3 regions of the Delftia sp. DS1230 genome follow, and region 1 is predicted to be linked to each of the others. Evidence: predicted binding sites of a transcription regulator. Region 1 holds the regulator's gene; each other region holds the start of a gene.

Region 1 (9,411 bases):
ATCGTGGTTTCGGACTGGCGCTCGCCGCCCAGCATGCGGGCCAGCTCTGCCTCGCGCGCGGTGCTGTCCAGCGGCTGCACGGTGCTGAGCGTGCCCTGCCTTGCGCGCTGCTTGGCCACCAGATAGTGGTGGTCGGCACAGGCCGCGACCTGCGGCAGATGGGTGACGGACAGCACCTGGCGCGATCGGCCCAGCGCATGCATGAGGCGGCCCACGGTCTCGGCGACGGCGCCGCCCACGCCCGAGTCCACCTCGTCGAAGATCAGCGTGCCGGCCTCGCCCAGCTCGCTGGTGGTCACGGCAATGGCCAGCGAAATGCGCGACAGCTCGCCGCCCGACGCCACCTTGGCAATCGGCTTGGGGCTGGCTCCAGGATGGCCGGCGACCAGGAAGGCCACGCTGTCCACGCCAAAGGCACCGGGAGAATCGGCTGTGGACAGGGCGGCCTCGAACAGGCCGCCTTCCATGCCCAGGCCCTGCATGGCCTGGGTGATGGCGCGCGACAGGCGCGGCGCAGCCAGGGCGCGTTGCTGCGACAGCACCCGGGCGCTGGCCTGGTAGTGCTGCTGCGCGGATTGCTCTGCAGCGTGCAGGGCCTCGATGTCCACGGCGGCATCCAGCTGCTGCAGCTCCTGGCGCCAGCCGGCCAGCAGTGCCGGCAGCTCATCGGGCGTGCGGCGGTAGCGGCGCGCCAGCTGCATCCACAGCGACAGGCGTGCATCCAGCTCGGCCAGGCGTTCGGGGTCCAGGTCGGCGCGGCGCAGATAGGCCTGCAGCGAATGGCGCGCATCCTGCACCTGGGCCGTGCACGAGGCCAGCACGTCGGCGATGTTCTGGAACTCGGGCTCCAGGTGTTCCTGGTTCTGTATCAGATGGCTGGCGCGGCCCAGCGGAGTGATCACGCCGGCCTCGTCGTCCTCCAGCATCTGCAGCGTGGTCTGGGCGGTGTCTATCAGGGTCTGGGCATGCGACAGGCGCGTGTGCTGGGCATTGAGCTCGTCCCACTCGTCGGCCTGCGGGGCCAGCTTGTCGAGTTCGGTGATCTGCCACTGCAGCCGTTCGCGTTCGCGCTGCAGGCTGTCCTGGGCTGATTGCGCATGCTGCAGGGCTTGTCGTGCCTGGCTCCAGCGGCTCCAGCAGGCCTGGACCTCGCGGCTGTCTATGCCCGCATAGGCGTCCAGCAGCGCGCGTGCTGCGTCGGGCCGCGTGAGGCTTTGCCAGGCATGCTGGCCGTGGATGTCGATCAGCTGCTCGCCCAGTGCGCGCAGCTGCGTGGCCGTGGCCGGCGTGCCGTTGATCCAGGCGCGGCTGCGGCCCTGGGTGTCCACTGTGCGCCGCAGCAGCAGGCTGTTGTCCTCGCAGGCCAGGCCTGCCGCCTCCAGCCAGGGGCGCAGCCGCGCGCAGCCGTCGAACTCCACGCAGATATCGGCCTGGGGGCAGCCTTCGCGCACCACGTCGGCGTCGGCGCGGGCGCCCAGGGCCAGCTGCAATGCATCGATCAGGATGGATTTGCCGGCGCCGGTCTCGCCGGTCAGCACGGTGAAGCCCGCATGCCAGTCCAGATCCAGGGCCTGCACGATCACGAAGTCGCGCAGCACGATGCGCTTGAGCGCCATGGTCAGGCGCCTCCCTCGTTCCAGCCCAGTTTCTTGCGCAGCGTGGCGAAGTAGTTCCAGCCCTTGGGGTGCAGAAAGCGCACGCTGTGGTGGGCGCGGCTCACGAGGATGCGGTCGCCGTGCTGCAGCGAGGCCAGCGACTGCATGTCGAAATTGGCGCTGACATCGCGCCCGGCCACGACTTCGATCGTGACCTCGTTGGCATCGGACAGCACGATGGGGCGATTGGACAGGTTGTGCGGCGCAATGGGTGCCATGACCCAGGCGGGGATGGACGGATGCATCATCGGCCCGCCGGCGGACAGCGCATAGGCCGTGGAGCCCGTGGGCGTGGCCACGATCAGGCCGTCGGCGCGCTGGTTGGAGACAAAGCGGCCGCCGACCTCGATGCGCAACTCCACCATGCCGGAGGTGCCGCCGCGGTTGACCACCACGTCGTTCATGGCCAGGGCCTCGAACACGCATTCGCCCTCGCGGATCACGCGGGCGCACATCAGGGGACGCAGGTCTTCTTCGTACTCGCCCTGCAGCATGGGGGTGAGCGTGGCCTCGAAGTCCTCCAGCGCGATGTCGGTGACAAAGCCCAGGCGGCCCTGGTTCACCCCGATCAGGGGCGTTCCGTATTGCGCCAGGTGCCGGCTCACGCCGAGCATGGTGCCGTCGCCGCCGACGACCAGGCCCAGGTCGCAATGCCTGCCCAGGCCATCGACATCGAGGGTGGGGTAGTCTGTGAGCCCTGCGTGCAGGGCCGATTGGGTATCGAGCACGACTTCGCAGCCCTGGCGCCTGAGGAAGTCCGCAATGCGCTCGAGCGCGTTGCTGGCATTCTCGGACGGGGCGCTTGCGCTGGGAGCGTGGTACTTCCCGATCAAGGCAACGTGGCGAAACGTGGACGTCATTTCTGGAAATTACATCATTAAAATCATCACATGCTCGACGAACGTGCCAAGTTGTTGCTCAAAGCGCTGATCGAGCGTTACATCGCTGACGGCCAGCCTGTGGGCTCGCGGACCCTGTCGCGTGCGTCGGGGCTTGAATTGTCGCCTGCCACGATACGCAATGTGATGGCTGACCTCGAAGACCTGGGGTTGATCATCAGTCCGCACACCTCGGCCGGCCGCATTCCGACCGCCCGGGGCTACCGGCTGTTTGTGGACACCATGCTCACGGCGGACCGTGCAGATATCGTGACGCCCGAGCTCGTGCCCGAGCAGCCGCAGAAAGTCATCGCCAACGCCGCCAATCTGCTGTCCAGCCTTTCCCAGTTCGTGGGCGTGGTGCTGGTGCCTCGCCGTACCTCGGTGTTTAAGCACATCGAATTCGTGCGACTGTCGGAGCGGCGCTTTCTGGTCATCATCGTCTCGCCCGACGGTGACGTGCAAAACCGCGTCATCTTCACCGACGTGGATTACTCTGCCTCCCAGCTGATCGAGGCATCGAACTTTCTCAACAGCCACTACGCAGGCCTGGCCATGGAAGAGGTGCGCGAGCGCCTCAAGGGCGAGGTCGAGCTTTTGCGCGGCGAGGTGGCCACCCTCATGCAGGCAGCCGTCAACGTGGGCACGGAGGCCATGACCAGTGCCCAGGAGGACGTGGTCATCGCGGGCGAGCGCAACCTGCTGTCGGTCAGCGATTTCTCCAGCGACATGGGCAATCTGCGCCGCGCCTTCGACCTGTTCGAGCAAAAGACCCAGATCCTCAGGCTGCTGGATTTCTCCAGCCAGGCCGAAGGTGTGCGCATCTACATCGGGGGCGAAAGCCAGGTCGTGCCCTTCGAGGAGCTGTCCGTGGTCAGCGCGCCCTACGAGCTCGATGGCAAGGTGGTGGGCACGCTGGGCGTGATCGGCCCCACCCGCATGCACTACGACCGCATGATCCAGATCGTGGACATCACCTCCAAGCTGGTCAGCAACGCGCTGAGCCACAAGCGCTGAGCCGCGCAGGTTAGGATCTACAATAGCCGTTTGCCATGGCGTGCATCCGCGCTGCCTTGGTGAATCAGGGGCCTTAGCTCATGCTTGGTTAGAGCAGCGGACTCATAATCCGTTGGTGCCCAGTTCGACTCTGGGAGGCCCTACCATCCATTGGTATGAAAAAGCCTGCCGCCTTTCCGGGCGGCAGGCTTTTTTGCTGGGAGCGACGCTGCCGGCTGGCATGGCTGCGCCCGGCTGCCGTTGAATGCGACTTCCAGGTTTTTTGCAGAAATATGGCGCTTTTGCCTGGAAGCTCCAAAACCCGCTGCTACAATGCGAAGCGTTGCGGCTGTAGCTCAGCTGGATAGAGTACTTGGCTACGAACCAAGGGGTCGTGGGTTCGATTCCTGCCAGCCGCACCAAAAAACGCAAAGCCCTGAAGTTAAAAGACTTCAGGGCTTTTTCGTTTTCACGGGCCATCCGCCGGGATGACACCCCCGGTCAGGCTTGCTGCGCCTTCGGCAGCACGATGCTGAAGGTGCTTCCCTGGCCTGGCGCGCTTTCTATCTGCAGCTGCCCGCCATGGCGGGCAGCCACGGTGCGTACAAAGGCCAGCCCAAGGCCTGCGCCGTCCAGGTGCTGATGGTGGTCCAGGCGCTCGAAGGGCTGGCTCAGGCGGGCGACGGCCTGTGCATCCATGCCGGGTCCGTGGTCCCGGATGGCGATGCGGCAATGGCCGGCGTCCTGCAGCAGTAGGCATTGCACCGTGGCGCCGCTTGCCGGTTGCCCGTGCGCTCCGTACTTGATGGCGTTGCCGATCAGGTTGACGGCTGCGCGGTGGAGCATGCCCGGGTCGCCCAGCACGGGGCATTCCTGCTCGGGCAGGCTGAATTCCAGCTGCACATGGGCGGCGCTGGCCTGGGCCCAGCAGCTTTCCACGGCCTGGTCCAGCACCAGGCCCAGGTCCAGCTGCTGCCGGCGCAGCGCCTGCTGCTGGGCACGAGCCAGGTGCACGAAATCGTCGGCCAGCTGCAGGGAGGCCTGGGCATAGCCTTCGATGCGCGGGAGCAGCATGCCCAGGTCGGGCGCTTGTACGGAACCACGCTGCATCTCCAGCAAGGTGATGATGGATGCCACGGGCGCCCGTATGTCGTGCGAGATGAACTGCATGGCCTGGTCGCGCTGGGCCTGGGCGCTGCGCAGATCGCTGATATCGACCAGGGTGATCAGCCAGCCTGTGGTGGGCGGAGCCTCGAAGGCCTGGACCAGCAGCATCAGGCTGCGGCCGCGGCCGTCGCGCCCCTCGCTGCTGAGCGGCAGGCCGCCGGCGGCAAGCGCCCTGGCCGTGAGCAGCGGGCTGCCGGCTTGCGGGCCGGGCGCCGTGTCCAGCGCCCGCAGGCCATCGAGCAGCCTGGGAAGGGAGTCGCCAGCGCGCAGGTCGTGATCCAGGCTGCGCGCATAGGCATGGGCCGCGGCATTGGCCAGCAGCACATGGCCCTGGCGGTCGCAGACAAAGGTGGGCGAGGGCAGCTGGCGCAGGCTTTCGCTGACGAAATGGTGCAGGGCGCGCAGTTGCCGCGAAGCCTGCTCGACGGCGGCAATGCGCTGGTCCAGCAGGTCGCCGCCCAGGCGCAGCGCGGTGGGCAGGCCCTGGCCCTGCAGGTCTCGCAGTTCCAGCGCCAGAAAGCGGGCGGCGGCGCGCAGGCGCAGCCAGCTCCACAGCGGATAGGCCAGGGCCAGGCCCAGCAGGGCTGCGGCAGGGGCCGTCTGCACCTGCCAGATGCGTGGTGCCAGCCCGGCCAGCGACAGGCAGGCCAGGGCCAGCAGCGCGCAGGCCAGCATGCCGCCCGAAGGGCCCAGCCAGGCCAGGGCCAGCAGGGCCAGCAGCACGGCTGCGGTGTTGAGCGCACGGTCCAGCCCCGCCGAAGCGCGGTGTACGTGCGAGCCCTGCAGGCTGCCGTTGAGCACATGGGCCAGCATTTCCACGCTGGAGATGGGGCGCGCGCTGGCACCCAGCGGTGCGGTGAACTGCGCTCCCAGTCCGGCGGCCGTCGTTCCTATGAGCACGTATTTGCCGCGAAATGCCGCAGCAGGAATGCGGCCGCGCAGCACGTCGATGTACGAATAGGTGGTGAAGGGCGAGCGGTCACGCGCGCCCTGCTCGGGCCTGGCCTGTGCGAAGGCAATGATCTCCCGCTGGCGGCGCTGCCATGCGGGTGTGCCGGGGTCCAGCGGCGGCACGGGTTCGGGGCGGGCGCATGCGCGGCCGTGCTGGCCCACGCAGTGCAGGGCCAGCGCCATGTGCCACCAGGGCTGCTGCGCGCTGCCTTCAATGGCATGGAAGCTGCGCACGGCGCCGTCGGAATCCACGGGCAGCTGGGTGTGGCCCAGCGCTGCCGCAGCCTGTGCAAAGGCCGGCAGCGGATCCGTGCCCGGCGCCACGGGCAAGGCGGTGCGGCCGCTGCGCTGCAGGACGTGCGCCAGCAGCAGATCATCGCCTGGATAGTCCAGATCTTCTTCGCTGAGCATCACGTCCAGGCCGATGGCGCGCGGCGGGGCCTGGCTGATGCGCTCCAGCAGGCCCGCGTGCAGGGCACGCCGCCAGGGCCAGCGGCCTATGGCGTCGATGCTGGCATCGTCGATGGCCACGATGACGATGTCCTGAGATGCCTTGGGGCGGTGCAGCCAGCTGGCCGTGTCCTGCACCAGTCCGTTGATGCGCTCCAACTGCCCGTCACCGCTGAGCCAGAACACCAGGGACAGCAGTCCCGCCGCCAGCAGCAGCCAGTCCCGCCGCAGCCCCCGGCCACGCGCGGGCGCCGGCTGCACCTGCTGCGCCGGCGTGGCGGGACTGTCAGGCGAAGGCGGCAGGGTGGACAAGCGCGGTCAAGGATTGAACGGGTGCGGTTACTGGCGCTGCAGGCGCTCTCCGCTGCCCGATTGCATCATCTCGCCGCTGGCATCGACGATCCAGCTGCCGGTGCGGAACTGGCGTGCGGCCGAGAAATCGCTGCGCAGGCCGTTGGCGTCCTCGATCTGCAGCCGCAGGTAATAGCTGCCTGCGGGCAGGTCCTCGGTGCTCCATTGCGGCTGGTCGGTCCAGAGGTCAACCAGCGGCGCGGTGAACTCCTGGTCGCGCGCCACCATCACGTGGTAGCGCTGGCCGGGCTCGCCACTCCAGCGGATCTGGCGGCTGCCCTCGGCGGGGCCGTCGCCCATCTGCAGCGCGCTGGCCGAGGGCTGGGGCGGCACGGCCGCCAGCTGCATGGCCTGGGCTGCGGCGAACGGGCCCTGGTCGGGCTTGCCGTCGGCCAGCGTGCGGATGCTGGCGGCGCGCCAAAGATAGCGGCCGGCCGGCAGCCGGGCCAGCGCGGCTGCGGGCAATGTGCAGTCGTTCAGGTCGCGCGCGTCGATGGCGGGTTCGGCAAAGCCGGCCTGGGCATCGGCAGAAACGACCTGGATGCGGTAGCGCACGGCGCCCACCACCTTGGTGCACTGCAGGCCGGCGCGGCCCAGGCCCACGGTGGCGTCGGCCTGCGGTGATTCGTACAGCGGCGGCACGGGATGGGCCTTGACGCGCAGGGCGCGCCGGCTGGCTGCACCCGGAATGCCCTGGGCGTCGATGCCGCGCAGGGACAGTACATAGTCGCCATCGTCCACGCCTGCCAGGCGCAGCGGTGAGGCCGTGGCCTGGAAGCTGGCGCTGCGCAGCACCTGGGTCATGTCCGCGTCGCGCGACAGCTGCAGCTGGTAACGCACGGCGCCGGGCAAGGCCGGCAGGGGCAGGCTGATCCAGTTGGCGTCTTCCGCCAAGGCGGGCCAGGCGGTGATGTCGGGCGCACCCAGCATGGGGCGGGGTTGGCCGACGCGGCCGTCTGCCGCCACGGCCACGCCCTGGCCGGGGTGCAGCAGCGCATCGCCGGAAGGTGCGCCAGAGGCGTCCGAGCCCACGGCGACCGTGCCTTCATCGACGGCGGCCGCTGTCCTGCCTGCCGCATCGGTCTGCACCAGGAAACGCGTGCCCCGCACGCTGGTCGATGCCGCAGGCGTGCGCACTTCGAAGCGGCGCTGGGCATTGCCCTGCTCGGGGGGGACCGAGGCCTCCACGCTGCCTTCTCGCAGGTCGATCACGGACTGCAGGCTGCCGGCCCGGCCCTTGCGGCGCATCTGGCGCAGCAGGACATCGGACTGCGACTGCACGCGCACCAAAGAGCCATCGGCCAGGCGCACGGCCACAAAGGCGTCCGGCGCAAGCTGCAGTCGATCGCCTTCCTGCAGCGTCTGTCCCTTGCGCAGGACCTGGCCTGCGTCTTCGGCCGAGCCGCCTTGCGTGTCGGCCAGATGGTCGAGCGCGCGTGTGCTGCGCGCATCGCCCTGCACGAATTCCACGGAGGCCACGGCGGCGCGCAGCAGGCGCACGGGAATCTCCAGCACGGAGCCGGGCCGCAGGCGGTACGGGTTGGCCACGCCGTTGTGCTGCTGCAGCTGGGTCCACTGGCGTGCATCGCCCAGGTAGCGGCTGGCCAGCTGTTCCAGGGTGTCGCCTGTGGCTACGCGGTGGGCGAGCATGTCGCCGCCGCTGGCGGCGGGTTTGATCTGGGCCTGTGTGGCGGCAGCGCCCAGCAGGGCCAGGCTTGCCAGCAGGCAGGCCCGCGCGACGGGCCCGCGCAGGCTGGCGGCGAGCAAGAGTCTGTTCATGGTGTTTGAGGTGCCGCCTGCAATGCCTCGTCAGGCACGTCCAGGCGGTAGCCGTAGCCGTACACGGCGCTGATGGCGTAGGGCTGACCGGCGCGCAGGTTCAGCAGCGCGCGCAGGCGCGAGATATGTGTGTCCAGCGAGCGCGACTGCACTTCGGCGTTGTGGCCCCACACGGCTTCGCGCAGGTGTTCGCGCGACAGCAGGCGGCCCTGGTTCTGGAACAGCGTCAGGGCCAGCGTGTATTCGCGATGCGTCACCTCGATGGGCTGGCCATTCACTTCCAGGCTGTTGGTGGTGGTGAGGAACCGGAAGGGGCCGAACTCCAGCACGCTTTGCGTGTTCACCGGATAGGCGCGGCGCAGCAGGGCGGCCATGCGCGCGCGCAGCTCGCCGTGGCGCACGGGCTTGACCATGAAATCGTCTGCGCCGCAGGACAGGCCTTCGACGATGTCGGCCTCTTCGCTGCGGTGGGTGATGATGAGGATGGGCAGCTCGCGGCTCACATGGCCACGCGTCCACCGCACCAGGTCCGTTCCTTCCATGTCCGGAAGGTGCCAGTCCACGATCAGAAGGTCGAAGCTCTCGCGGCGCAGTTCCAACTGCAGGGCCGAGCCCGTCTGGTAGGTGTGGCAGCTGTGGCCCGTCTCCAGCGCAACCTGACGCAGCATCTCCAGTTGCAGCGGATCATCGTCCAGAGCAGCGATACGCATCCCAATGTCCTTTCACGCAAGCGCCAGAATCCCGGGCGCAGGGCTTGCGGGCAAGACTGCCCGCAAATATGCGGTTTCTCAAGCGAAGCTTACCCTTACTCCGAAGCATCGCGCAGTTGCTGCAGGGCGGCCAGCACCAACTGCGCGTCGGCGGGCTGCAGCCGGGACTGCAGTGCGGACAGGGCCGCCTCGCCTTCCCTTTGCAGTTGGCCGATGGCCTGGCCGGCTTCCTTGGGGGCGTCGAAGCCCAGGCTTTGCAGCAGCAGCTGGCCGTCGGCAGCCACGAGCTTGAAGTAGAACTTGCCGTCGGCTTCGCGGTATTGCTTGAACTGGGGTAGGGCCTGCTTCGCGGCCTTGGCCTTGGCGGCCACGGGGGCCTGGGCCAGGCTGCGCAGGCCGACGGCCGAGCGCAGTTCGCGGATCAGGGGCAGGGTCTCGCGGCGGGCCTTGGTGGCGCCGGCCTGCAGGATGTCC
Region 2 (9,411 bases), 2.5 Mb from region 1:
AGGTCGCGCCAGTGGCGCAGCCGGGGCAGCCGGGGCTGGACGTGGCGAGCAGGCGGTCGGCTCATTCCGTCCTGGGCCGGGCCGTGGCGGGCAGGGCCACGCGCGTGCGCATCAGCCGGTCCATGAAGGCCAGCGCAAAGCCATAGTTGCCGTTGGGCCGGGCATGGTGCAGATGGTGGCGCCGGCTGGCGGCCAGCGCATGCGTGTCGGACACCCCGGGAAAGAAGTCATAGTTGGAGTGGCCTATGACGTTCAGCAGCAGGCTGAGCACCGGCACCGAGGCCAGCGACCAGAAACTGAAGTCGTGCACCACCATGGGCAGCAGGATGACGTTGCCCAGCATCAGCGCCTCGATGGGATGGAAGCTGTAGGTGGACCACGGCGTGGTGACGATGGAGCGGTGGTGGTCGCCATGAAAGCGCCCCAGCAGCCGCGTGTGCAGCAGGCGGTGGTTGATCCAGAAATGCACATCGTTCCAGATCAGCAGCACCACGACTTCGATGGCAATGCGCCAGGGGCCTGCATCGGGCTCCAGCCGCGCCCACCCCAATTGCAGAAGGCCCCAGGGCACGATCATGCCGATGCCGAAGATCAGCACCGAATGCAGCGACTGGCGCCATTCGCGCTGCAACTGGTCGGGCTTGAGCGGGCGCGTGTCCAGCACGCGGCCCACGCCGCGCCGCTGCAGCCAGCGCGTGAGCGCCGACATGCCCCAGCCGCCGGCCAGGTAGAGCACGCCAAAGAAGGCCAGGCCCCAGGCCATGACCTGCCAGGCATTGAGTTCGGTGAAGGCTTGGGCTGCGGTCATGGGGGTGTCAAAGAGGGCACGTCACTGGGCGCATCATTGTGCGCGTATGCCCTGTTCGCGGATGATGCGGCCCAGCGTCGCCACGTCCTGGCGCATGCGCAGGGCCAGGCCTTCGGGCGAGCTGCCCACGGCCTGCCAGCCCTGGGCGGCCAGGCGCGCGCGCATCTCGGGCGAGCGCACGATCTCGCTCACGGCCTCGGCCAGCTTGTGCACATGGGCGGCGGGCATGGCCTTGGGCGCGGCCACGGCGTTCCAGATCTCCAGGTCGAAATCGCCCACGCCCAGCTCCTTGAGGCTGGGCAGGCCCGGCGCCAGCGGGCTGCGCGCGGCCGAGGTCACGGCCACGCCGCGCAGCTTGCCGGCCTGGACCTGGGCCATGGCCAGCGCGGGCGGCAGCATGGACAGCTGCAGGTCGCCGCCCTGGATGGCGTTGAACACCTGCGGGTAGCCGGGATAGGGAATGTGCTCGGGCCTGAGCGCGGAGCGGCTCTTGAGCAGCTCCATGCCCAGGTGGCCCACGGTGCCCACGCCGGGCGAGCCGTAGCTCCAGCGGCTGCCGGCCTGGGCAGCGGCCTCCAGGAAGGCCCGACCCTCGGGCGCGCCGGCCGGCGCCACCAGCACCAGGGGCGCCACGCCGATCAGGCTGACGGGCTGCAGGTCCTTGACGGGGTCGTAGCGCACGGCGGGGTTGAGCAGGCGGGCAATCGTCAGGTTGCCGTTGATCATCACGCTGAAGGTATGGCCATCGCGCGCACGGGCCACCTGCTCGCCTGCAATGTTGCCGCCTGCGCCCACCTTGTTCTCGACGATGACGGGCTGGCCCAGGCGCTTTTCCAGCGGCTCGGCCAGGGCGCGCGCCGTGAGGTCGGGCGAGGAGCCCGCGGGAAAGCCCACGATCAGATGCAGGGGCCTGCTGGGCCACTGGTCGCCCGCCACGGCGGCGCAAGGCAGCAGGGCCGAAGCCAGGGCGGTGGCCAAGGCATTGGCGAAGAGGCGGCGTAGTGGCGAGATGGCGCTGGCGGGCATGGGTGCGTGGGGGCCGCAAAGGCTGCGGGCAATAAAAAACCCGGAGATTATCCGGGTTTGTCTTGAAGCAGCCTGTCAGCCCAGGCCGTCAGGCCATCAGGCGAACTCGGCCAGGGCCTTCTTCATCTTCTTCATGGCAGCCACCTCGATCTGGCGAATGCGCTCGGCGCTCACGCCATACACGGCGGCCAGCTCATGCAGCGTCATGCCGCCCGAGCCGTCATCGTTGACCTTGAGCCAGCGCTCCTCGACGATGCGGCGGCTGCGGTCGTCCAGCGAATCCAGCGCCATGGCAATGCCGTCGGTGGCCAGATGGTCACGCTGGCGCGACTCGATCATGGCCGTGGGCTCATGTGCGCCGTCGGCCAGATAGGCGATGGGACCGAAGGCCTGCTCGCCATCATCGCTGGGCGAGGGGTCCAGCAGCACGTCGCCACCGGCCAGGCGCGTTTCCATCTCCATGACTTCTTCGCGCTTGACGTTGAGCTTCTCGGCCATGGCGTCGATCTCGCCGGAGGTCAGCGTGTCGCGCAGCATGGCGCCGTCCTCGGCCATGGCGGCGTCGGACTTCAGGCCCTGCTTCATGGAGCGCAGGTTGAAGAACAGCTTGCGCTGGGCCTTGGTCGTGGCGACCTTGACCATGCGCCAGTTCTTGAGGATGTACTCGTGGATCTCGGCCTTGATCCAGTGCATGGCGTAGCTCACCAGGCGCACGTTCTGATCGGGATCGAAGCGCTTGACGGCCTTCATCAGGCCGACATTGCCTTCCTGGATCAGGTCGCCGTGGGGCAGGCCGTAGCCCAGGTACTGGCGCGAGATGGACACCACCAGGCGCAGGTGGGACATCACCAGACGCCCTGCGGCGTCCAGGTCACTGTGTTCCTTGAGCTTGCGGGCGTAGTCCTGCTCTTCCTCGAGGGTGAGCATGGGCAGGCGGTTGACCGCGGAAATGTAGGCATCCAGATTGCCCAGAGGCGGCACCAGGGCCCAGGGGTTAGCGGGCGCCAAGGTGGTCGCAATGGAGCCGGAGGCGTTTGTCATTGCAGAGTTCCTTTCTTCCATTCCTTCATATTAGCACTCGTTAGGATTGAGTGCTAAAGCCGAAGTTCCGCGGGTTTTTCAGTCGGTTGCAGAAATCTTCGGCACTGCAAAAGTCGCTTCTGGCTAGTCTGAGCGATTTTTGGAAACCCTGCTTGCCGGCGGGAGGCATGTGTCGGCCCCCGCCGGGTTTTGACCCCTTTGCGCCCGGCTCCGCCGGCGACCGGCACGAAAGATGCAGGTTCGTGCAGTCGCGGTGCCCAGCGGCTATTTGAACCGTGGCTGCACGATGATCTTCACCGCCGACTCGTTGTTGTGGATCAGCGTGTCAAAGCCCTGGGCCACCAGGTCATCGAGCTGGATGCGCTGGGTGATGAAGGGCTCGAGGTTGATCTTGCCCTCCTCGACCAGCTTGATGGTTTCCTGGTGGTCGTTGCAGTAGGCGATGGTGCCGCGCACGTCCAGCTCCTTCATGACCACGCTGTGCACGTTGATGGTGGCCGGATGGCTCCAGATGGATACGATCACCACCACGCCCGTGGCCTTCGTCGCGGCCACCAGCGTGTCCAGCACCTTGTTCACGCTGGAGCACTCGAACGACACATCCACGCCCTTGCCACCGGTGAGCTTCATCACCTCGGCCACCACGTCCACTTCGGAGGGGTCCAGGATGTGATCGGCCACGCCCGATTCACGCGCCTTCTGCTTGCGCTTGGCGCTCAGTTCGGTGATGACCACCGTCAGGCCCTTGGCCTTCAGGATGGCGGACAGCAGCAGGCCGATGGGGCCTGCGCCGCCGACCAGCGCCACATCACCCGCCTTCGCTCCGCTGCGGGTATAGGCATGGTGGCCCACGGACAGCGGCTCGATCAGCGCGGCCTGATCCAGTGGAATGGCATTGGAGATCGGGTGCACCCAGCGGCGCTTGACCGCAATCCGCTCGGACAGCCCGCCGCCGCGCCCGCCCAGGCCGATGAAATTCATGTCCTTGGACAGGTGGTAGTGGTCGCCCGGCCCCGTGGGCACGTCGTCGGCCACGATGTAGGGCTCCACCACGACGTGCTGACCGACCTTGATATCGTCGACGCCCGCGCCCACGGCGTACACCACGCCGGAGAACTCGTGCCCCATGGTGATGGGTGCGGACTCGCCCGAGATGGGGTGCGGATGGCCGCAGGGCGGAATGAAGATCGGCCCTTCCATGAACTCATGCAAATCCGTGCCGCAGATGCCGCACCAGGCCACCTCGATGCCCACGGTGCCGGGCTCCACCACGGGTTCGGGGATGTCTTCGATGCGGATGTCGCCCCGGTCGTAGAAACGTGCTGCTTTCATGATTGAACTTTCTGTTTTGCAAGGCTGGGTTGGCGGGCGGCACAGCCGCCCCATGGCGATTATTCGGCCTTACCGCAGGTGATGAACTTGCTGCAGGTCATAGACACGCACTGGCAGGCCTTCCTGCCGCGCCTTGAGCTGCAGCGCCAGGTACAGCGAATAGTGGCGCGACTGGTGCAGGTTGCCGCCGTGGAACCACAGCGCCTCTTGCTGCGTGGGCTTCCACATGTTGCGCTGCTCGCCCTCCCACGGTCCCGGGTCCTTGGTGGTGTCCGAGCCCAGGCCCCAGACCTTGCCCACCTTGTCCGCCACCTCCTGGCTGATCAGGTCGGCCACCCAGCCGTTCATGGAGCCATAGCCGGTCGCGTAGACCACCAGGTCGGCCGGCAGCTCGGTGCCATCGGCCAGCACCACCGCGTTTTCCGACAGGTGGCTGATCTGCTTGCCCGCCTGCAGCTTGATGCTGCCGTCGATCACCAGATCGCAGGCCCCCACGTCGATGTAGTAGCCCGAGGCGCGGCGCAGGTACTTCATGAAAAGGCCGGAGTCGTCATCACCGAAGTCCAGCATGAAGCCGGTCGCCTCTAGCTTGCGGTAGAAGTCCGCGTCGCGCTCGCGGATGCGGTTGTACACCGGCACCTGGAAGTCGGCCATGATGCGGTAGGGCAGCGAGGCGAAGATCAGGTCCGCCTTCCTGGTCGTCACGCCGCTGGCCACGGCGCGCTCCGAATACAGGTCGCCCAGGCCGATGTCCATCAGCGAATCGGAGCGCACGATGTGCGTGGACGAGCGCTGCACCATGGTCACATCGGCGCCGTGCTCCCACAGGGCCGCGCAGATGTCGTGCGCTGAATTGTTGGCGCCGATCACCACCACCTTCTTGCCCGCATAGGCATCCGGGCCATGGTGCTGGGACGAGTGCTGCTGCTCGCCCTTGAAGACGTCCTGGCCCTTGATCTTGGGCACATTCGCCTTGCCCGACATGCCGGTGGCGAACACCACATGCCTGGGGCGCAGCACCTGCGTCTCGCCGTTGCGCTCCACGGTCACTTCCCATTCCTGCCTGTCCTCATCGAAGCGGGCGTTCAGGCAATCGGTGGAGGGCCAGTAGTTGACCTCCATCACCTTGGTGTACATCTCCAGCCAGTCGCCGATCTTGTCCTTGGGCGCGAACACGGGCCAGTTGTCCGGGAACGGCATGTACGGCAGGTGGTCGTACCAGACCGGGTCGTGCAGGCACAGCGATTTATAGCGGTTGCGCCACTGGTCGCCAGGGCGCGCCTGGCGGTCGATGACGATGTGCGATACCCCCAGCTGGCGCAGCCGCGCGCCCAGCGCAATGCCGCCCTGGCCGCCGCCGATGACGAGCACGAAAGGCTGCTTGTCACGGCCCAGTTCCTGGGCCTCCTGCTGGCGGCGCTCCAGCCAGGTCTGGCGGCCACGCCGGATGCCGTGCTCGGCCCCCATGGGGCGGCGCGTGCCCATGGGTTCCTCATGGCCCTTGAGCTCCTGGGCGGCCGTCAGCAGCGTCCAGATGAGCCCGTCCCTGATGCGGACATGGCCGCCCCCGCGCGCATGGCGCGTATCGATCACGATCCAGGCGGACACCACGCCATCGGCCTCCTCCACCGCCTCGCGCTCGTCCAGCGAAAAGCGCACGGGCGCCGCGGCGTCCAGCTGCGCAGCCAGCATGTCGGCGATCTGGCTGCGCCCTTCCATGGTCTTGATGTTCCAGGTCAGCAGCACCAGGTCGCGCCAGTAGCATTCATCGGCGAACAGGCGGCTGGCGGCCGCGAAGTCGCGGTCTCCCAGGGCATGGTTGAGTTGGTCTAGCAGCGCCTTGGCGCGGGCGTTGGGCGTCGTATCGGTCATGGTTGTCTCCTTGATGCGGTCATGCCCGCTGGTTTTTCTTCGGGCAGGCCCTCTTACGCAATCACCATGCCAGACAGGCCCGGCGGCAGGATGCGCCAGGCAAATCAAGGGGTTGCCTGCGCGCCTCCGGTACAAACCCTGCGCCTTGCACCCCGCTGCCCGGCGTTGCCGCCCGCGACAGGTGGGGCAGCCCTGCGACACCTGTCGCACCAGGCGTGCTGCAGCGCAGCAGGGGCAGTGGGTAAGTCTTGATTGGCGCTGCGCCGCACAGGGCACAGAATCGTCTGCGGCACGTTCAAAGCCCGCATCGACTCCACGCCATGCCCCTGCAGTCCTACGCCTCGCACATCCAGGAAATCGAAGCCTTCGGCCTGGGCTACTCCCACCGCGGGCAGGAGCGCGACCGCGCCGTGCTGCGCAGCTGGCGCCGCTGCATCGACTCCCACCGGCTCGACCCGGCGCATACCAACGAAGCCCACATCGTCACCGAAGGCCAGCTGCGCGCGCACCGCGAGGAGTCCGAGCCGCTGATCCACATCGCCCGCCATGCGCTGGAGCGGCTGTACCAGCAGCTCAAGGGACTGGACTACGTGCTGCTGCTGGCGGACCGGCATGGCGTGGCCGTGGACTTTCTGGGGCATGAGGCCGACAAGGGCGACCTGCGCCGCGCGGGCCTGTATCTGGGCGCGCAATGGCGCGAGGACCACTCGGGCACCTCGGCCGTGGGTGCCTGCCTTGAGACGGGCGAGGCGCTGACGGTGCACCAGAGCGACCATTTCGACTTCACCCACACCGGCCTGTCCTGCACGGCCGCGCCCATCTACGACATGCGCGGCGAACTCGCGGCGGTGCTGGACCTGTCGCTGCTGCGCTCACCTGCCGAGCGGGCCAGCCAGAACCTGGCGCTCAACCTCGTCATGGCCGCGGCGCGGCGCGTGGAGCAGGCCAACCTGATGGCGCAGTCCGGCCAGGACTGGGTGGTGCGCCTGGCCCAGTCGCCCGATTTCCTCGACGTCGATCCCGACGCCTCCATCAGCGTCGATGCACGTGGCCGCATCCGCGCCATGACCCACGCGGGCGCGCGGCTGTTGGCAGCGGCCGCGCAACTGGACTGGCGCCAGCGCAAGAGCCTCATCGGCCAGCCGCTGGAGCGCTTCTTCGACGTGGACCTGCGCCACCTGTCCGAGCTGCGCCGCAATCGCCCGGCGCAGGAGCGCATCATCCGCGCCCGCGACGGCAGCATCCTCTTCGCCCATGCCATGGAGCCGCAGCGCCGGACACGCCGCCTGCAAGCGCAGGCAAGGCCGGCGCAGCCCCCGCTGCCTGCTGCGCTGCAGGCGCTGGACACGGGTGATGCCGCACTGCAGACGCTGCTGCGCAAGGCCGCGCGGCTCGCACCGCAAGAGCTGCCCGTGCTGGTGCAGGGAGAGACCGGCGCGGGCAAGGAATACCTGGCCCGCGGGCTGCATGCATCCAGCGGCCGCAGCGGCGCCTTCATTGCCATCAACTGCGCAGCCATTCCCGAGGCACTGTTGGAGAGCGAGCTGTTCGGCTACCTGCCCGGCACCTGGACCGGCGGCGCCAGCAAGGGCCGCGAAGGGCTGATTGCTGCGGCACACGAGGGCACGCTGTTCCTTGACGAGATCGGCGATATGCCCCTGGCCCTGCAGGCCAAGCTGCTGCGGGTGCTGTCCGAATCCGAAATCACTCCCTTGGGGGCGCGCGCGCCACGGGCGGTGGCGGTGCGCTTCATCTCGGCCTCGCACCAACCGCTGGCCGAGCTGGTGCGGCGTGGCAGCTTCCGGGAAGACCTGCTGTACCGCCTCAACGCGGCCGAGCTTCGCCTGCCTGCGCTGCGCCAGCGCAGCGACCTGCAGACCATTGCCGACCAGATGCTGGCCACCCTGGGCAGCCACCTGCACCTGGGCGACGCAGCCCGCGCCGTGCTGGCCGCGCACGCCTGGCCCGGCAACCTGCGCGAGCTGCACAACGCGCTGCGCTACGCCGCAGCCCTGTGCGGCCACGATGGCGACGGCACCATCGAGCCCGACCACCTGCCTGACCACCTGCACGATGTGCTGCACCGCGCACCAGCGCGCACCGCCTTGGCTGGCAATGCCGGCGAGCCCGCCGCACAGGCGCTGGAACAGCTGCTTGCGCAATGCCAGGGCAATGTCTCCGAGGCGGCGCGCCAGCTCGGCGTCAGCCGCTCCACCATCCACCGGCGAATCCAGCAGCTGCAGCTGGGCGTGCGGCATGCCCATTGGCGCGGGACATAGCACGGCCTTCGCCCCAGGGCCCATGCGATGTCCATGGCGGCTGGCCGCGGCGATCGGCCCGTCGGTCGCAGCGCCATGTCAGTCGCAGTGCAATTTCAGTCGCAGCGGGCGGTCATGCCGCCGTCCACGACAAGCTCGGTTCCCGTCACGAAGCGGGCCTCGTCGCTGGCCAGGTACAGGGCGGCACTGGCGGTATCGCGGCCATCGCCCATGAAGCCCAGCGGGATGCGCCTGACCCGCGAGGCCAGCAGCGTCTCCACATCGCCGCCTGTGCGCTGCCTGGCCAGCCGCGCTTCCACCATGGGGGTGTGCAGCTGGCCCGGCACCACCGTGTTCACGCGAATGCCGTCAGGCGCATGCTGCACGGCCACCACGCGGGACAGGTGGATCACGCCGGCCTTGCTGGCCGCATAGGCGACCTGCGCGCTGCCGGTCCAGCGCAGGCCCGAGGTGGACGCCACGTTGACGATGGCGCCGCTGCCGCGTTCGACCATGTGCGGGAGCACATGCTTGCAGGTCAGAAAGACGCTCTTGAGGTTGATGTCGATCTGGCTGTCCCAGTCCTGCTCGCTCAGCTGAATGGGGCCGCCGGCTGCGGAGCCGCCCACGTTGTTGATCAGGATGTCCGGGACGCCCCAGGCCTGCAGGCAGGCCTGGACCATGGCCTTGACGCTGGACGAGTCGGTGACATCGCAGATGCAGGTCGTGATGGACGCTGCCGCCTCGCCGGCCAGGGACAGCGTTTCGTCAAGCCGCGCCTGGTCACGGTCCACCGCCAGCACCTTCGCGCCTTCCTCCGCCAGGCGCACGGCCATGGCCCTGCCGTTGCCCCAGCCTGCTGCCACGCATCCGGCCCCCGTAACGATGGCTATCTTGGACTTGAACCTGCTCATTGGCTTTCCTCATGTGACACGGTGGAGCCGCTGTGGCAAGCGGCGATGCAGGCCAGTTTGCGATCGATGCCGGCAAAGTTAAACTGGATGGCGCCTATACCAGCTATGTTGAATACCTATGGATCTGCGCCAACTGGAGTACTTCGTCGCCGTGGTGGAG
Region 3 (9,411 bases), 290 kb from region 1:
CCCATGTCGTTGAGCAAAGCTTCGGCCAGGATGCTGCGCGCCGAGTTGTGAGTGCACAGGAACAGGACATTCAGGGGGGTGATGGAATCAGACATGGTGGCTTAGCAGCAGGACTTGGAGGAAGAGGCAGCTGCGGTGCCTGGGGCGCAGCAGGCAGATGCGGCCGCCTGGCGCGGGGCCGTCGGCGCGCAGCACGCGCCGCTGGCTCCGACGGCTGCATCAGGGGCCTCGTGAAACACGGGAATGTTCTCCAGCGAATGAAAGTGCTCCCAGGCAATCCCCTGGGGATCGGTGATCCAGTGCTTGTCGCTGCGTGCATAGCAGCAGGTGGTGGCGCCTTCGTCGAGCATCGCCAGGTCGGCGGCCCTGGCGCGTGCCTTGAGCGCATCCAGCTCCTCGGCCTCATCCACTTGGAAGCCCAGGTGGTCCAGGCCGGCTTTCTCGCCTCGCGTCGAAATGGCGAAGTTCACCCGGGGCTCATCCAGCATCCACTTCGCGTAGTCGCTTTCCACGCGGGCGGGCTCGGCACCAAACAGCTGGGAATAGAACGCGATGTTCTTGGCCAGATCGTCGACGTGCATATGGACATGGAAGCGTTTCATCGTGGACTCCGTTCAGCAGTTGCAGGGCAAGGCATCCACCGTGGCGCATGCGGCGCCCTGGCAGCAGTTTTCGGTGAGGTAGGCGAGCAGGTCGTTCATCGCCGCAAAGGACGCCCGGTACAGCACATTGCGGCCCAGGCGCTCCTGGCTGACCAGCTCGGCATGGGACAGCTCCTTGAGGTGGAACGACAGCGCGTTGGGTGCGATACCCAACTGTTCGGCCAAGGCGCTGGGCGTAAGCCCCGCAGGGCCGGCGACTACCAGGGCGCGGAAAACGCGCAGGCGCGCTTCATGGGCCAGGGCCGAAAGCGATCGGATGACTTGGGTTTCTTGCATGCATCAATAATACAACTATTGTTGAATTGTTGTTGAAAAAAATGAGGGCGGCCGTGCGGCTCCATTGCGCAAGCTCCGCGCCGAATGCGGAACGCCACTGAACACGCCGCGCGTCACGCAGATAACTCGTTGATTTCTCACGTCCTCGCAAGCCATGCACCATCGATCCTTAGAGAGATGCGCCACTGAACTTTCGTCTGTACGGAAAACGCGCCACTGCACTTTAGTTTTTTGGCCAGCAAGGCTGAGGAGCGAGCTATCGGCCGAGGCGCAAGGGCTCAGGGCCGATGTGCGGCGGCGTCGCGCGTTGCCATGGGCTCTTGTGTGGCAGCTACCGACCCGTTGCAGTCGTTTGTCGCTGGCCTGTCGGTGTCGGCTTTGCCTCGGCAGCTGCCGCCCCCCCGCCGCCGGGCGAACTCACGCTGCATGGCGCCAAGCAGTCCTTAGCCCCTGCGACAAGCGCTGGCCCAAATGGTGGGGCTACTCGAAGGCTAGGACATTCTCCGGGCGCTCGCCCCGTGCCAGTGATCGTCTCACCCCCACTCAAACTTGCAGTCCCGAAACACGGATGGACGGCCAGGCTCGCCATGACACCCTGACAGCTCTACCCTCGCAAACATCGCCATCAACGGCGGACAGCACATCCACTGATGCTGACGACGTTCACACGGGGCGCAGCTGAAAACATTTCAGAACTTCATAGACACCGCCACGCGCATATTCCGCGCCTCCCCGTAGTACGACGAGGTCGAAACCCCTTGGTACTTGCGGTCGAAGACGTTGTAGAGGTTGGCCGAGACCGTGAGCTTCGGATTGATGGCGTATTGCACCATCAGGTCGGCCACAGCATAGCTTTTCTGCTCGACACGGCTGACGTTGGGCAGGCCCAGGAAGGAGAGGTCGCTCCAGGTGCCGCTTTGCCAGCGCGCGCCGCCGCCCACGGTCAGGCCGTGGCCTATGTGAGGCAGGCGGTAGGTGGTGAACAGCTTGAGGGTGTTGCGCGGGATTTCGGGGTTCAGGCGGTTGCGCTCGGCGTCGCGCGCGATGTTGCGGGCAAAGCCGACGGAGGCGTTCCAGTGGCGGCGGATTTCGCCGGTCATCTCCACCTCGAAGCCACGCGTTTCGGCGCCCTTGACGGCACGGTAGGCCTGCTCGCCATTGGGCGCGTAGCTGCCCGTGATGGCCTGGGCCACGTTGTCCTGCAGCAGGCGGTAGACGGCGGCGCCCACCTGCAGGCGCTTGTCCAGCAGCTCGCCCTTGAGGCCCAGCTCGTAGCTGCGGCCCAGGAGGGGATCGAGCTTTTTGCCGTGGATGTCCAGGCTGCTCTGCGCCTGGAAAATATCGGTATAGCTGGCATAGGCCGACCAATCGCGGCCCACGTCCAGCACCAGGCCGGCGAAGGGCGTGAGCTTGCCGTTTTCGGCCATGGCGCTGCCGCTGGTCTCGCCGCTGGCGAAATCGGTGTAGCTGTCGCGACGCTTCCAGTTCGTGATGCGTGCGCCCGCGATGACGGACAGCCGGTCCGTGGGGCGCAGCTGCAGCGATCCGTAAGCACTGCTGCTGCGTTCCACGGCCGCGCTGCGGCCTAGTACCGGGTTGTCGGGCTGCACCGGCGTGCGGCCATCCCAGGTGAAGAGGTTGTCTATGGTGTTGTCCCAGCCGGGGAAGGCCCAGCGGCCATGCGAGCCGCTGTCGTTGCGCGTGCGCGCCACACTGGCGCCGAAGGCGGCCTGGTGCTGGCGTCCCAGCAGCTGGAAGGGACCGGAAGCCGTGAGGTCCAGCGTGTCCTGCCGAGGCCGCCCCGTCCACCAGGCGGCCCACAGGCCGGCACCTGTGCCGGTGGTGCGGTCCACAGGCTGTTCATTGGTCCAGCCCGGAATCTCGTCATAGCTGCTGCGGTCGAGCGTGTAGATGGCCTTCAGGCGCCAGTCGCTGGCCATGCGGTGCTCGAGCGAGGCGAAGACGCTGCGGTAGTCCCGCCGTGCCGAGGCCCAGCGCGCGCCCGAGGACGCGGAGCGGCTCCAATCGATGCGCGTGCCATCCGTGTAGAAGAAAGGCCGGCCCCCACTGCCTACGCCAGAAGCGTCGTAGTCCTGCGCGGAAAAGCCCACGGTGGCCAGCGTGGACAGCGACAGGTCAGCCTCCACCACGCCGTACAGCGAGCGGCTGCGGTCCTGCTCGTAGTCGACCTTGGAATGGCGGTTCTGCGACACGGCCACGATGCGCCCGCGCACCGATCCGGAGGCGTTGAGCGGAGATGACAGATCCACCTCGGCACGTGCGAAATCCCAGGAGCCTGCCGTGAGCCTGGCGCTGCCCTGGAACTCGGCCGTGGGCAGCTTGCGCACCAGGTTGATGGTGGCGCCGGGCGTGCCCGCGCCGCTCATCAGCCCCGAGGCGCCGCGCACGACTTCGACGCGGTCGAACATGGCCATGTCGCTGGTCTGGAAGATGGCCGGGTAGTCGCTGAACAGGCGGTTGACGCCATCGACCTGGAAGTTCTTGATCTGAAAGCCCCGCGCGAAGAACTGGTTGGTGTCGCCGCCCGTGGGACCGTACTGCGCATAGCTCAGGCCCGTGGTCTGGCGGGCGATGTCTTCCTGCAGCACGATGCCCTGGTCGTCCATGCGCTGGCGCGTGATCACGCTGACCGACTGCGGCGTCTCGCGCAGCGACAGGGACAGGCCCGTGGCGGCCCGCGATTCGCTGGCGGCGTAGGACTGCGTGCCCTCGGTGACGGCGCTGCGCTCGGCCTGGGCGGTGACGCGCACCTCGGCCAGCGTGGCCGCGCCGGTGGGCGTTCCCACGGCCAGGGACGGTCGCACCACAAAGCCGCCGCCCTCGCGCGGCAGGGCCTGCAGGCCCGTGCCGGCCAGCAGCGCGGACAGGGCCTGGTCCACGGTTCGATCACCCTGCACGCCGGGGCTGGTCCTGTCTGCGGTCTGGGCGGTGGAGAAGGACAGCAGGATGCCCGCCTGGGCGCCAAAGCGATTGAGCGTGGCGGTCAGCGGCCCGGCAGGAATGTCGTAGCGCTGCACTGCCTGGGCGTGGGGCTGTGCCTGTGCGTGGGCCTGCGCCGGGGCAAGCACCGCCACCAGCGGCAGTGCCAGAACGGCGGGGCGCAAGGCCTGCCGCAGTTGAAATGCCAGTCGTGTGGCGCGAAAAGTCGGGTGATGGCCCATGGTGTGCGTGTCCCTCGGTCCTGGATGGTTGGCAATGGAATGCGGGCGCAGAAAAAAGCGCTTCATCTCCATTGCCCCGCGAGACGCGAAAAGCGATCAGCCAGGATCGACAAGAGCCAGGAAATCAGGCCGGCTCGACCACCACCCAGTAGCGCGTGGCCGTGCGCAGGCGCACCGGCAGGGTGGCCAGCAGCATGGCCAGCACCTGGTCGGTGTCGGCCAGCGGATAGGTGCCGCTGACGGGCAGCTGCGCCACGGCGCCATCGCAGCCCAGGTGGCCGGGCCGGTAGCGCGACAGCTGGTCCAGGAACTCGGCCAGCGGCATGTCCTGGGCCACCAGCATGCCGCGCGTCCAGGCTGCCAGGGCCGGATCGGCGAGCCCGGCCGGCGTGGTGGCCTGGGTGTCGAAATGCGCCTGCTGGCCTGTTTGCAGCAGATGGAGGTGGCCGGGCCGTTCGCGGGGCGCGATCTCCGTGGCGCCTTCAAAGACCGCAACCCGGCTGGGCCCCTGGCCGCGCTGGCGCACGACGAAGCGCGTGCCCAGGGCACGTATGCGGCCATGGCGGGTTTCGACGAGCAAGGGCGGCGCACTATCCTTCAGGCCCTGGGCCGTGGCCACCTCGATGTCGCCGCCGCGCAAGCGCACCAGGCGCTGCTGCGGGCTGAAATCCAGGTCGACCGCACTGTCGGCATTCATCTGCAGCTGGGTGCCGTCCGGCAGGCGCAGGCTGCGCCGCTGGGCCGTGCCCGTGCGCAGGTCCGCCCCCAGGCCGGCCAGCCAGTCGCCCGAGGATGCCGGACCTCTCCATGCCACGGCACCGGCACCCGCGCCCGTGAACAGCAGCACGGTCAGGCTGCGCACCGCCAAGCGCCGCCCGCGCCCGCGTGCCGTGCGCGCGGCCTGGGCCAGGGCCACGCTGGCCGGCGTACCGGACAGCGGCTGCAGGCGTGCGCCCATGGCCTCTATGCGCAGCCAGGCGCGCTCATGGTCGGGATGGGATTCGCGCCAGTGCTGCAGGCGCTGCACCAGCATCTCGCGCGTGCCGGCGCTGTGATCATCGGACTGCAGCTCCACCAGCCATTCGGCGGCCTGCTCGCGCACCGCAAGAGGAATGGGCAGGCTCATGCGCCGTCGTCGTCCAGAAAGCAGACTTGCACCACGGCCCGCGCGATATGGCGGCGCACGGTGGGCACGGAAAGGCCCAGTTCAGCCGCGATGTCGGCCTGCCTCATGCCGTCGATCTGCGACAGCAAAAAGGCCTGGCGCACGGGCAGTGGGAGCAGGGCCAGCAGGCGGTCCACCTCGACCAGGGTCTGCAGCACGATGGCGCGGTGCTCGGGGGACTGGGCCACGGCCTCGGGCATGAGGGCCAGGGCGTCCAGATAGGCCTGCTCCACGCAGCGCTTGCGGTAGAGGTTGGCGGCCAGACCCTGGGCAATGGTCATCAGCAGGGCACGCGGTTCGCGAATGGCCTGGATCTCGGCGCCGCTACGGCCCAGCAGGCGCACATAGGTGTCCTGGGTCAGATCGGCCGCATCAAAGGCATTGCCCAGGCGCTTGCGCAGCCAGCCCAGCAGCCAGCCGTGGTGGTCGGAGTAGAGAGTGGCGACATCGGGAACAAGGGCGCGGTCGGCGGCGGGCATGGGAAAGCGGCACGAGTGAAGCAGGAGGAAAGGCACCGGGGCAATATGCAGCGGCAAACAAGAATGCTTCTTATTTTCATTGTATCCAAATCCTACATCGTCATTGCACCAACCTGCGCACCAACGCCTGAGTGCGGACGCTCGGCGCGAGCACCATCGTGGGCTGATTCCACCTTCGTTGAAACCAGTCGGAGCGACGGCATTGAGTCGACAGGAATCAGCGGTGCAGCGCGAAATGGGGCCTTCGAGGCGAAGCACGGCGCACCGAAGAATCGACTGGCCACTTCCAAACGGTGAAGCGGTCGTCCAACAATGGAAGCCTTCAACGGCCGGTGTTGGTCGTCCCTGTCACTCTCGCTTTGCACAGTGAAGGGCGTAGATCAGCCTGAGGCCATCGTTAGAAAGTCTGCAGTTGCCAACTGCTCCGCAGCGATTGCTGCTGCTCACGGCCACCTCGTGACCTATCAGTTGCAGCCACATGGTGGTCATCCAAGCTTCAGGGCTGGCGGCATCGCCAGATGCTTCGCTCCTCATCCGCGCCTGATCAAGGACAGTCACTCTGCACGGCTGGCTGATCTTGGGTGCGCTCAGCACCACGGCCAGGGCGCCTTCGATGCGACGTCAGGTCACAGCCCGCAGGCTGCATGGTGATTCAGCGACAGCCTTTCGCCGGAAGTTCTGTGTGCTCCTGCAGGCCGCGCTTCGCCGCTGGCCAGCGCGGGCGCGCCCCGAAAAAACTAAAGATCAGTGGCGTTCCGCACTCCGCGCCGGATGTGCCGTCTTGCGGCACATCCGGCCCTACCCCTTGAAACCTGGCCGAATTGCCTTATTATTAGCACTCGTTGGGTATGAGTGCTAACAATCCTCTGTCCCACATTGCTTCGAATGCCGGCCCGCCGGGCCGGCAAGTCTTTGTTTCAACTTTGTTGATGATTTAGGAGTTGGTATGAACCTGCGTCCCCTGCACGATCGCGTGATCGTCAAGCGCCTCGAAAACGAAACCAAGACGGCTTCGGGCATCGTGATCCCCGACAACGCCGCCGAGAAGCCCGACCAGGGCGAAGTGCTGGCAGTGGGTCCCGGCAAGAAGAACGACAAGGGTGAAGTGATCGCCCTGAACGTGAAGGTCGGCGACCGCGTTCTGTTCGGCAAGTACAGCGGCCAGACCGTCAAGGTCCATGGCGACGAACTGCTGGTGATGAAGGAAGACGACCTGTTCGCGGTCGTCGAAAAGTAATCCACGCGCTTCGAAACCGCACTTTCCAACTGAATCCGGAGAATTGAAATGGCAGCAAAAGACGTAGTTTTCGGCGGCGAAGCACGCGCCCGCATGGTTGAAGGCGTGAACATCCTGGCCAACGCGGTCAAGGTCACGCTGGGCCCCAAGGGCCGCAACGTGGTGCTGGAGCGCTCCTTCGGCGCCCCCACCGTGACCAAGGACGGCGTGTCGGTCGCCAAGGAAGTGGAACTCAAGGACAAGCTGCAGAACATGGGCGCCCAGCTCGTGAAGGAAGTGGCCTCCAAGACCAACGACATCGCCGGTGACGGCACGACCACCGCCACCGTGCTGGCACAGGCCATCGTCCGCGAAGGCATCAAGTACGTGGCCGCCGGCCTGAACCCCATGGACCTCAAGCGCGGCATCGACAAGGCTGTCGCCGCCCTGGTGGAAGAGCTGAAGAAGCAATCCAAGGCCACCACCACCTCCAAGGAAATCGCCCAGGTCGGCTCGATCTCCGCCAACTCCGACGAATCCGTGGGCAGCATCATTGCCGAAGCCATGGACAAGGTCGGCAAGGAAGGCGTGATCACCGTTGAAGAAGGCAAGTCGCTGGCCAACGAACTCGACGTCGTCGAGGGCATGCAGTTCGACCGCGGCTACCTGTCGCCCTACTTCATCAACAACCCCGAAAAGCAGGTTGCCCTGCTGGACAACCCCTTCGTGCTGCTGTTCGACAAGAAGATCAGCAACATCCGCGACCTGCTGCCCACGCTGGAAGCCGTGGCAAAGGCCGGCCGTCCCCTGCTGATCATTGCAGAAGACGTCGAAGGCGAAGCCCTGGCAACGCTGGTGGTCAACACCATCCGCGGCATCCTGAAGGTTGTGGCTGTCAAGGCTCCTGGCTTCGGCGACCGCCGCAAGGCCATGCTGGAAGACATCGCCATCCTGACGGGCGGCAAGGTCATCGCTGAAGAAGTGGGCCTGGCGCTGGACAAGGTGACCCTGGAAGACCTGGGCCAGGCAGTGCGCATCGAAATCGGCAAGGAAAACACCACCATCATCGACGGTGCTGGCCAAGCTGCTGAAATCGAAGCCCGCGTCAAGCAGATCCGCATCCAGATCGAAGAAGCCACCAGCGACTACGACCGCGAAAAGCTGCAAGAGCGCGTGGCCAAGCTGGCCGGCGGCGTGGCCGTGATCAAGGTCGGCGCTGCCACCGAAGTCGAGATGAAGGAAAAGAAGGCCCGCGTTGAAGACGCCCTGCACGCTACCCGCGCTGCTGTGGAAGAAGGCATCGTGGCCGGCGGCGGCGTGGCTCTGCTGCGTGCCAAGCAAGCCGTGGGCGAACTGAAGACCGGCGACGCCGAGCAGGACGCCGGCATCAAGCTGATCATGAAGGCCATCGAAGCGCCCCTGCGCGAAATCGTGGCCAACGCCGGTGGCGAGCCCTCGGTGGTGGTCAACGCCGTGCTGAACGGCTCGGGCAACTACGGCTTCAACGCTGCCAACGACACCTACGGCGACATGCTGGAAATGGGTATCCTGGACCCGACCAAGGTGACGCGTACGGCCCTGCAGAACGCCGCTTCCGTGGCATCGCTGCTGCTGACGACCGAAGCCATGATCGCCGAGTCCCCCAAGGCTGAAGGCGCCCCCGCCATGCCCGACATGGGCGGCATGGGTGGCATGGGCGGCATGGGCATGTAATTGCCCGCCGCAACCGGGCAGGCCTTGCGCCATGCCCAGTTTGCCCCGCAAGAAAAAGGCCGCCCTCGGGCGGCCTTTTTCATTGCATGAACGCTGTTGCCGATGTCCTCAGGACACGGCCTGGCCCCAGGCCCGGCCCAGGCGCGCCACGGCCTCGGTGATCTGGGGCACGGTGGGCGCCGCATACGACAGGCGCATGCACAGGCCGGCCTGCTGCGCCGCCTCGGCCGGGAAGAAGGCCTTGCCTGGCACATAGAGCACGCCCTGCTCCACAGCGGCCGTGAACAGCGCCCGGGCCAGGGCCTCGGGCTCGCCCGCATGCCGTTGTGGCGGCAGCAGCTGCGCCCAGACGAACATGCCGCCCGCAGGCCGCACGAAGCGGATCTGCTCGCCCAGGGCCGACTGCATGCCCGAGCACAGCGCATCCATGCGCGCCGCGTACTCGGCGCAGGCCTGGGCCAGCTGGGGTGCATAGCGGCCCGAGCGCAGATAGTGCGCGGCGATCATCTGCGCCAGCGGCGAGGTGCACAGGTCGGCCGTCTGCTTGGCGATGGTGCAGCGGCGCAGCAATTGGGCGTCGGCCAGCATCCAGCCGATGCGCAGCGCCGGTGCCACGGTCTTGGACAGGCTGGACAGGTAGACCACGGGGTTGGACTGGGCACCGCACTGCGCCAGGCCCGTTTCGTAGATCGACGGCTCGCGCTGGCCGGTAAAGCGC

Evidence for each region. Region 1 encodes HrcA, which represses chaperone genes, less so after heat shock. Its sites were predicted from a motif close to TTAGCACTCNNNNNNNNNGAGTGCTAA; they were not measured.
Region 2: a site for HrcA is predicted at 2,906-2,932, ahead of rpoH (RNA polymerase sigma factor RpoH). Genes of this name have one in related genera too.
Region 3: a site for HrcA is predicted at 6,597-6,623, ahead of groES (co-chaperone GroES). Genes of this name have one in related genera too.

Annotation. Positions count from the first base shown of each region.
Region 1 is NZ_CP157763.1:1,354,061-1,363,471, forward strand. It holds gene recN (DNA repair protein RecN) at 1-1,616, opposite strand, end outside; gene AAN986_RS06110 (NAD kinase) at 1,619-2,515, opposite strand; gene hrcA (heat-inducible transcriptional repressor HrcA) at 2,546-3,550, shown strand; tRNA gene AAN986_RS06120 (tRNA-Ile) at 3,618-3,696, shown strand; tRNA gene AAN986_RS06125 (tRNA-Arg) at 3,875-3,951, shown strand; gene AAN986_RS06130 (CHASE2 domain-containing protein) at 4,031-6,409, opposite strand; gene AAN986_RS06135 (FecR domain-containing protein) at 6,437-8,227, opposite strand; gene AAN986_RS06140 (response regulator transcription factor) at 8,224-8,937, opposite strand; gene AAN986_RS06145 (tryptophan--tRNA ligase) at 9,033-9,411, opposite strand, start outside.
Region 2 is NZ_CP157763.1:5,085,048-5,094,458, reverse strand. It holds gene AAN986_RS23000 (fatty acid desaturase) at 1-65, opposite strand, end outside; gene AAN986_RS22995 (sterol desaturase family protein) at 62-808, opposite strand; gene AAN986_RS22990 (tripartite tricarboxylate transporter substrate binding protein) at 842-1,834, opposite strand; gene rpoH (RNA polymerase sigma factor RpoH) at 1,931-2,875, opposite strand; gene AAN986_RS22980 (2,3-butanediol dehydrogenase) at 3,140-4,207, opposite strand; gene AAN986_RS22975 (NAD(P)/FAD-dependent oxidoreductase) at 4,277-6,079, opposite strand; gene AAN986_RS22970 (sigma-54-dependent Fis family transcriptional regulator) at 6,400-8,358, shown strand; gene AAN986_RS22965 (SDR family NAD(P)-dependent oxidoreductase) at 8,454-9,251, opposite strand; gene AAN986_RS22960 (LysR substrate-binding domain-containing protein) at 9,370-9,411, shown strand, end outside.
Region 3 is NZ_CP157763.1:1,066,410-1,075,820, reverse strand. It holds gene AAN986_RS04835 (arsenate reductase ArsC) at 1-95, opposite strand, end outside; gene AAN986_RS04830 (ArsI/CadI family heavy metal resistance metalloenzyme) at 102-602, opposite strand; gene AAN986_RS04825 (helix-turn-helix domain-containing protein) at 615-938, opposite strand; gene AAN986_RS04820 (TonB-dependent siderophore receptor) at 1,628-4,063, opposite strand; gene AAN986_RS04815 (FecR domain-containing protein) at 4,245-5,246, opposite strand; gene AAN986_RS04810 (sigma-70 family RNA polymerase sigma factor) at 5,243-5,764, opposite strand; gene groES (co-chaperone GroES) at 6,711-7,001, shown strand; gene groL (chaperonin GroEL) at 7,050-8,693, shown strand; gene AAN986_RS04795 (PLP-dependent aminotransferase family protein) at 8,802-9,411, opposite strand, start outside.